Regions from separate parts of the Streptomyces sp. NPDC050418 genome, predicted to be linked through region 1. Evidence: riboswitches for the same ligand, from Rfam matches in the RefSeq annotation. Region 1 holds a riboswitch; the other holds the start of a gene.
What was found. A riboswitch is a leader RNA that binds a small molecule or an ion and turns the genes downstream of it on or off. The one in region 1 is predicted to bind thiamine pyrophosphate.
Positions count from the first base shown of each region.

Region 1 (4,206 bases):
CATCGGGGCGGACCAGACCTCACGGCGGACCTCCGCGGGGGCCTTCGTGGTGCTCGATCCGGACGGTTCGCTGCCGCACGAGGCCTACGTCGAGCTGGGCGGCACACCCGTCGTCGACGTACGGCTCTTCCCCGAGGACGACGCGAAGATCGTGGTCGACGGCGTCGAGTTCCACGACGTCCCGAGGGACGCGGTACCCGCCTTCCTGCGCTCCGTCTACGGCGGCCTCGCCTCGGTCAAGGGACGGTTCTTCCCGCCCGGCGAATGGCTCATCGTGCCGCTGCCGGGCGACGAGACATACAAGGAACTGATCGAGGTCAGCCTGACCCCGTGGCTGGCGCGCAGCGTGCGGAAGTAGCTTCACGACTCGGACGTGGCGAAACTCCTGTGCGCCGGCAACCGAGGGTGCGGCAGCATGGCCGCATGCCTGACCTGAAGTGGGAGGACGTTGAAGTCTTCCTCGATCCTGAACTGAACGGGACGCTGCCGGATATGTGTTGCGGCCGGCCGTGAGCAAGAGGCGATATGTCGCGCGGGGCGTCCCCGGTGGGTATCGGGTGTGGGACAACAAGGGACGGCGATGGTGGGGTGATCACTATGAGCTGTGCCCTGATGATCTCCTGACTGAGCTGAACGGGGCAGCCCGCTCGGAGAAGATCACCGCCCTGATGAAGCGGTACCGGGCGTTGAAGAGGTAGCGACGGCGACCGTCAGTGACAGGGCCCCGGGCGACGGCCGCAGGTCACGTCCATTTGTCTGCGACACTGATACAGCCATGCCTAAACCCGGAGAACTCACTTTCGTCGCCCCCCGCGGAGCCAAGAAGCCGCCGCGGCACCTTGCCGATCTCTCGCCCGCCGAGCGCAAGGAAGCCGTTGCCGCGATCGGGGAGAAGCCGTTTCGTGCCAAGCAGCTGTCGCAGCACTACTTTGCGCGGTATGCCCATGACCCTGCCGAGTGGACGGACATTCCGGCCGGCTCGCGGGGCAAGCTCCAGGAAGCGCTGCTTCCTGAGCTGATGACTGTCGTGCGGCATCTGTCGACCGACCAGGAGACCACCCGCAAGACCCTGTGGAAGCTGCATGACGGGACGCTCGTCGAGTCCGTCCTCATGCGGTATCCCGACCGCGTGACGATGTGCATCTCGTCGCAGGCCGGCTGCGGGATGAACTGTCCGTTCTGCGCGACCGGGCAGGCCGGGCTCGACCGGAACCTGTCGACCGCCGAGATCGTGCACCAGATCGTCGACGGGATGCGCGCGCTGCGGGACGGGGAGGTGCCCGGCGGGCCGTCGCGGCTGTCCAACATCGTCTTCATGGGGATGGGCGAGCCGCTCGCGAACTACAACCGGGTCGTCGGCGCCATCCGGCGGCTGACCGACCCGGAGCCCGACGGGCTCGGGCTGAGCCAGCGCGGGATCACCGTGTCCACGGTCGGGCTCGTCCCGGCGATGCTGCGCTTCGCCGACGAGGGCTTCAAGTGCCGGCTCGCCGTCTCGCTGCACGCGCCCGACGACGAGCTGCGCGACACCCTCGTACCGGTCAATACGCGGTGGAAGGTGCGGGAGGTGCTCGATGCCGCGTGGGAGTACGCGGAGAAGTCCGGGCGCCGCATCTCGATCGAGTACGCGCTGATCCGGGACATCAATGACCAGGCCTGGCGCGGGGACCGGCTCGGGCGGCTGCTCAAGGGGAAGCGGGTGCACGTCAACCTGATCCCGCTGAACCCGACGCCCGGTTCGAAGTGGACGGCCTCGCGGCCCGAGGACGAAAAGGCCTTCGTCGAGGCGATCGCCGCGCACGGTGTACCGGTGACGATCCGGGATACCCGTGGGCAGGAGATCGACGGGGCCTGCGGTCAGCTGGCGGCGTCCGAGCGCTGACGATCAGGGACGACCGTCCCGAGCGCTGAGACTCGTACAGGCGTCCGGCTGTCAGCAGGTAGCCTGGCTGAAAACATCTGCATATTCCGACAGGGGAGCGCCACAGCGCTGAGAGTGCGGACGCCATCGGGCCCAGTGCCCCGGCCGCCGCAGACCCTCTGAACCTTGCCCAGGTCATTCTGGGTAGGAAGTTCGGTCACCACTCGAGCTGTTGCGCCCTGCCCGGAAACCGTCCGCGGTTTCCGGGCAGGGCCGCGTCTCTTCCTGGTCACTTCCAGGAGGAATCAGTGAGCACCACCAGATACGTCACGATCACCGCCGTGGCCACGGGCCTCGGCATGGTCGCCCTCGCCGCCTGCGGCAGCGGCTCGTCCGGTTCCGGTGAAGGCTCCGGCACGGAGTCGAAGACCGTCACGCTGGTCAGCCATGACTCGTTCAACGCGTCGAAGGACGTGCTGGCAGCGTTCGAGAAGAAGACCGGCTACAAGGTCCAGGTCCTCAAGAGCGGCGACGCCGGATCGGCCGTCAACAAGGCGGTCCTGTCCAAGGGCAACCCGCAGGGCGATGTCTTCTTCGGCGTCGACAACACGCTGCTCTCGCGCGCTCTCGACAACGGCATCTTCACCTCGTACGAGGCCAAGGGCCTGGACCGGATCCCTGAGAAGCTGCAGCTCGACAAGGACGGGCACCGGGTGACGCCCGTCGACACCGGTGAGATCTGCGTCAACTACGACAAGGCGTACTTCGAGGAGAAGAAGCTCGACCCGCCGCAGTCCTTCGACGACCTGGTCAAGCCGGAGTACAAGAACCTGCTGGTCACCGAGAACGCCGCGACGTCCTCGCCCGGCCTCGGCTTCCTGCTCGGCACCGCCGCGCAGTACGGCGACGACGGCTGGCAGGACTACTGGTCGAAGCTGAAGGACAACGGCGTCAAGGTCGTCGACAGCTGGGAGCAGGCGTACAACGAGGAGTTCTCGGGCTCCGCCGGCGGCAAGAAGGCCAAGGCCGACCGTCCGCTCGTCGTCTCGTACGCCTCCAGCCCGCCCGTCGAGGTGCTCTACGCGGAGAAGAAGACCGACACCGCGCCGACCGGGGTCTCCACCGGGACCTGCTTCCAGCAGACCGAGTTCGCGGGCCTTCTGAAGGGCGCGAAGAACGAGGCCGGCGGCAAGGCGCTGATCGACTTCCTGATCTCGAAGCAGTTCCAGGACGACATGCCGCTGAACATGTTCGTCAACCCGGTCGTCGAGGACGCGACGCTGCCCGAGCTCTTCACGAAGCACGGCGCGAAGGTCGACGACCCGCAGACGATGGACCCCAAGAAGATCGCGGAGAACCGTGAGGACTGGGTCAAGTCGTGGCAGTCGCTGGTCGTGAAGTAACACCCCGGGCGGCATCCCGGGGCAGGGACCTGCGCGGGAGCGCGATCCGGTGCGGTCTGATGGCCGTGCCGGTCGCGTTCTTCGCGCTGTTCTTCGCCTATCCTGTCGCATCGATCGTCGGACGGGGTCTGAAGACCGGCGAGGGCTGGCAGTTCGGGCGCTTCGGCGAGGTGCTCTCCGATCCGGCGATCGGCCAGGTCCTGTGGTTCACGACCTGGCAGGCCCTCGCCTCGACCGCGCTCACGCTGCTGATCGCGCTGCCAGGCGCGTATGTCTTCGCGCGCTTCGACTTCCCCGGCAAGCAGTTGCTCCGGGCTGTCGTCACCGTGCCGTTCGTGCTGCCCACGGTCGTCGTCGGCTCGGCCTTCCTCGCGCTCCTCGGGCGCGGCGGGCTGCTCGACGAGGCGTGGGGCGTACGGCTCGACACCACGGTGTGGGCGATCCTGCTCGCGCATGTCTTCTTCAATTACGCGGTCGTCGTACGGACCGTCGGCGGTCTGTGGTCGCAGCTCGACCCGCGCCAGGAGGAGGCCGCGCGGATGCTCGGCGCCTCGCGGTTCGCGGCCTGGCGCAAGGTGACGCTGCCCGCGCTCGGGCCCGCGGTCGCGGCGGCCGCGCTGATGGTCTTCCTCTTCACGTTCAGCTCGTTCGGGGTCGTCATGATCCTCGGCGGACCCGCTTTCGCGACCCTTGAGGTCGAGATCTACCGGCAGACCGCGCAGCTGCTCGCCCTCGACACGGCGGCAGTCCTGACGATGGTGCAGTTCGTGGCCGTCTGCGGGATCCTCGCGCTGCACGCGTGGACCGTACGGCGCCGGGAGACGGCACTGAAGCTCGTCGATCCGCAGCGCACCTCGCACCGGCCGCGCGGCGCCGGTCAGTGGACGCTGCTCGGCGGGGTCCTCGCGACCGTCGCGCTCCTGATCGTGCTGCCGCTCGGCG
Region 1 covers NZ_JBITIG010000014.1:136,634-140,839, reverse strand. Annotated here, with positions in the region: gene ACIBI4_RS29925 (hypothetical protein) at 1-358, shown strand, start outside; gene ACIBI4_RS29920 (hypothetical protein) at 510-698, shown strand; gene rlmN (23S rRNA (adenine(2503)-C(2))-methyltransferase RlmN) at 776-1,882, shown strand; TPP riboswitch at 1,964-2,090, shown strand; gene ACIBI4_RS29910 (thiamine ABC transporter substrate binding subunit) at 2,170-3,264, shown strand; gene ACIBI4_RS29905 (ABC transporter permease) at 3,324-4,206, shown strand, end outside.

Region 2 (4,206 bases), on a different contig from region 1:
CGAGGTCGGCGGCGTGGGCGGCGATCTTGTAGGTGATCACGCCCGTCTTGACGTCGTCCTTGTTCGGCAGGCCCAGGTGCTCCTTGGGCGTGACGTAGCAGAGCATCGCCGTGCCCCACCAGCCGATCATCGCGGCCCCGATGCCCGACGTGATGTGGTCGTAGGCGGGCGCGATGTCCGTGGTCAGCGGGCCGAGCGTGTAGAACGGGGCCTCCTCGCAGATCTCCTGCTGGAGGTCGATGTTCTCCTTGATCTTGTGCATCGGGACATGGCCCGGGCCCTCGATCATGGTCTGGACGTCATGCGCCTTGGCGATCTTGTTCAGTTCGCCAAGCGTCTCCAGCTCCGCGAACTGCGCGCGGTCGTTGGCGTCCGCGATCGAGCCGGGGCGCAGGCCGTCGCCGAGGGAGTACGTGACGTCGTACGCGGCGAGGATCTCGCAGAGCTCCTCGAAGTGCTCGTACAGGAAGGACTCCTTGTGGTGCGCGAGGCACCACGCGGCCATGATCGAGCCGCCGCGGGAGACGATGCCGGTCTTGCGGTTGGCCGTGAGCGGTACGTACGGGAGGCGGACGCCCGCGTGGACGGTCATGTAGTCCACGCCCTGCTCGGCCTGTTCGATGACCGTGTCCTTGTAGATCTCCCAGGTCAGCTCCTCGGCGCGGCCGTCGACCTTCTCCAGGGCCTGGTAGAGCGGGACGGTGCCGATCGGGACCGGGGAGTTGCGAAGGACCCACTCACGCGTGGTGTGGATGTTGCGGCCGGTGGAGAGGTCCATGACCGTGTCGGCGCCCCACTTGGTGGCCCAGGTCATCTTGTCCACCTCCTCCTCGATGGAGGAGGTGACGGCGGAGTTGCCGATGTTGGCGTTGACCTTCACCAGGAACCGCTTGCCGATGATCATCGGCTCGATCTCCGGGTGGTTCACGTTCGCCGGGAGTACGGCGCGGCCTGCGGCGATCTCGTCCCGTACGACTTCGGGGGCGACGTTCTCGCGGATCGCGACGTATTCCATCTCGGGGGTGATCTCGCCGCGGCGGGCGTACGCGAGCTGCGTCACGGCCTGTCCGGCGCGGCCCCGGCGGGGCAGCCGCGGGCGGCCCGGGAAGACCGCGTCGAGGTTGCGGAGGTTCCCGCCGCGCGGCGAGGTGTGCTTGATGCCGTCGTCCTCGGGGCGGACGGGGCGGCCCGCGTACTCCTCGGTGTCGCCGCGCGCGATGATCCAGTTCTCGCGCAGGGGCGCGAGGCCGCGGCGGACGTCGGTCTCGGCGTGCGGATCGGTGTACGGCCCGGAGGTGTCGTACAGCGTGACCGACTGGCCGTTGGTGAGATGCACCTGGCGCACCGGCACCTGCAGGTCCGGGCGCGAGCCCTGGACGTATGCCTTGTGCCAGCCGATGGACTTCCCGGCCTCAGCATCGGTGGAGCTGCTGGAGGCAGGCGTGCGTGTGTCCTGTGTGGTCATGAGACCTACTCCCTACGCCGGCATTACCCGGTAACAGGTTCGGCGGTCGACGCAGCCGTGTCCGTACATCTCGTACGGAGGTCAGCGCCCTCTCAGCCCGGTGCTCCGAGCTCCCGCGTGTGCAAAGGTGCCCCCACGCTAGCGTCATGCCGGGCGCGCTGAACAGAGGGCCCCCGTCTTGTTGCGATGATCGGTCCATGACCACCGCGCCTGAGCCACCCCCACAGCCTCCCCGTCCCCCTCGGCCTCCGGAGCATCACGGCCACGGCCACTCCCACAGCCACGGCCCCGCCGCCCCCGTCTCGCGCCACCTGCGCAAGGTGATCGCCGCCGTGCTGATCCCCTTCGCGGTGGCGGTCCTCGCGGGCCTTGTGGTGCTCTGGCCGGACGGCGCCCCGGAGCACGAGCGCACCGGTGTCGGCTTCGACCGGCAGATGTACGCGGCGAAGGTCGTCGACGTCCAGGAGGTCGACTGCGCGGACGTCAACGCGGGGCAGACGCCGGAGCAGCAGCCGGGAGCCGGTGACACGGCGCCGGCGGAGCCGGGCGCGAAGGGCGGCGAGTGCGCGAAGGCGACGGTCGAGGTCACCGAAGGCCCGGGCAAGGGACGGAAGTTCACCGAGATCGTCCAGCCGGACTCGTCACGGAAGCTGCACGAGGGGCAGGAGGTCGTCGTCGCCTACGCCCCCAAGGCGCCGGAGGAACTGCAGTACTCGGTGGTCGACGTGAACCGTTCCACCCCGATGTGGCTGCTGGCCGGGATCTTCGCGCTGGCCGTGGTCGTGGTGGGCCGTATGCGCGGCGTGATGGCGCTGGTGGCGCTGGCGGTGAGCTTCGCGGTGCTCACCCTGTTCATCCTGCCGGCGATCATCCAGGGCTCGAATCCGCTGGTGGTGGCGGTGGTCGGGGCGAGCGCGATCATGCTGCTCGCGCTGTACATGTGCCATGGTCTGACGGCCCGTACGTCCGTGGCGGTGCTCGGCACCCTGATCTCGCTGCTCCTGATCGGGCTGCTCGGCTCGCTGTTCATCGGCTGGGCCGCGCTGAGCGGCAACACGGACGACAACACCGGTCTGATCCACGGGCTCTACCCGGAGATCGACATGAGCGGTCTGCTGCTCGCGGGCGTCATCATCGGTTCGCTCGGTGTGCTCGACGACGTGACGGTCACCCAGACCTCGGCGGTCTGGGAGCTGCACCAGGCCGACCCGTCCATGTCCGCGCGGCAGTTGTACCGCGCGGGCATCCGGATCGGCCGCGACCACATCGCGTCCGTGGTCAACACCCTGGTCCTCGCGTACGCGGGCGCGGCTCTGCCCCTGCTGCTGCTCTTCTCGATCGCGCAGTCGAGCGTGGGGACGGTGGCCAACAGCGAGCTGGTCGCGGAGGAGATCGTACGGACCCTGGTGGGCTCGATCGGCCTGGTGGCCTCGGTCCCGGTGACGACGGCGCTCGCGGCGCTGGTGGTGGCGCGGGACAAGGGGGACGCGGCGCCCGCCGGGGCGGGTGCGGCGCGTGCGGGCCGGGGCCGCGGGCGGCGGCGCAAGCGCTGAGGCCCGTACGGGGCTTCGGCTGCCCTTGCCGTGTACGGCCCTCAGCCCGTGCTGTCCGCCAGGATGCGCCCGAGCGCATCGTCGAGGTGCGTGTCGAAGTCCGCGAGGGCGCGCTCCTGGCCGAGCGGGACCAGCCGGTCCGTACGGTCGAGGAAGGCGATCAGGGGCGCGATGGAGACCTTGAACAGGGCCTGGTCGGTGCCCACTTGGAGCCGGATCAGCGCATCGCTCAGCGGGTCGCTGCCGTGCGGCGCGATGTGCACATCGCCGTCGCCGCAGGGCCGGTTGACGCCGTCGACCAGGAGCTCGCGGCTGAATGCCCAGGTCACCGGGGCGTCTCCCGGCAGATGGAAAGTCAGGCGCACGGCATAGGGGTCACCTGTCTCGTACCGGAGCTCCACCGGAATCCGGAAGGAGAGCTCCTCCGAGACGAGAAAACTCATCATGACCTCTGCGTGTACGGACTCGCGCATCGCCTACCCCGTCGTTCCGTCGTCTGCCGCGTGTTGAGTTTGAGAGGGCCAGGCCCCTGCAAAAGGTGATCAGGAATCATGTTCCCGATACTCCTGGCAGTTTGCTGAACGTGCTCATCGGATCACAAGGAGTGAGTTTTCAGATACTGATAGACCATGCGCCACACCCGTACAAGCACTCGCCACGGCACTTCGGAGGGTGACCGGGGGAGGTGGTGACGCTCACGAATCGGTGCAGTGCTCACAAACCGGAATCGGTGCAGTGCTCACAGACTGATCGAGAACGCCAGGGTGCCCAGCTTCCGTCCCACCTCCGTCTGCAGCCTCCGTGCGGCGGGCAGCAGCCGGGCCGCCTGGTGCGCGGGCAGCGAGATCGCCATGGTGGCGGCGGTGCTGCCGGCGGTGATGGGGATGGCCGCGCAGACCTGGCCGAGCGCGTACTCCTGCCGCTCGATCACCGGCTGCATCCGGCCCAGGGCGGCGAAGCGGCGCAGCAGCGTCTTCTCGTCGCGGACGGTGTACGGGGTGATCGACTGCACGCGGTGCCGCGAGAGATGGTCCCGCTGGGACTCCGTGTCGAGCTGCGAGAGCAGGCACTGGCCGATCGCGTGGGCGTGGGCGGTCTGCCGGAAGTCGGCCCACTCCTCGACGGCCCGGGCGCCCTGGCTGTCGGCGACGGCCTCGACCGCGACCTCGCCGTCGCGGTAGAGCGCGA
Region 2 covers NZ_JBITIG010000007.1:526,659-530,864, reverse strand. Annotated here, with positions in the region: gene thiC (phosphomethylpyrimidine synthase ThiC) at 1-1,465, opposite strand, end outside; TPP riboswitch at 1,458-1,592, opposite strand; gene ACIBI4_RS20200 (YibE/F family protein) at 1,663-3,018, shown strand; gene ACIBI4_RS20195 (SsgA family sporulation/cell division regulator) at 3,060-3,491, opposite strand; gene ACIBI4_RS20190 (IclR family transcriptional regulator) at 3,758-4,206, opposite strand, start outside.
Region 2: linked by a shared signal. The riboswitch ahead of thiC (phosphomethylpyrimidine synthase ThiC) and the one ahead of ACIBI4_RS29910 (thiamine ABC transporter substrate binding subunit) in region 1 are both predicted to bind thiamine pyrophosphate.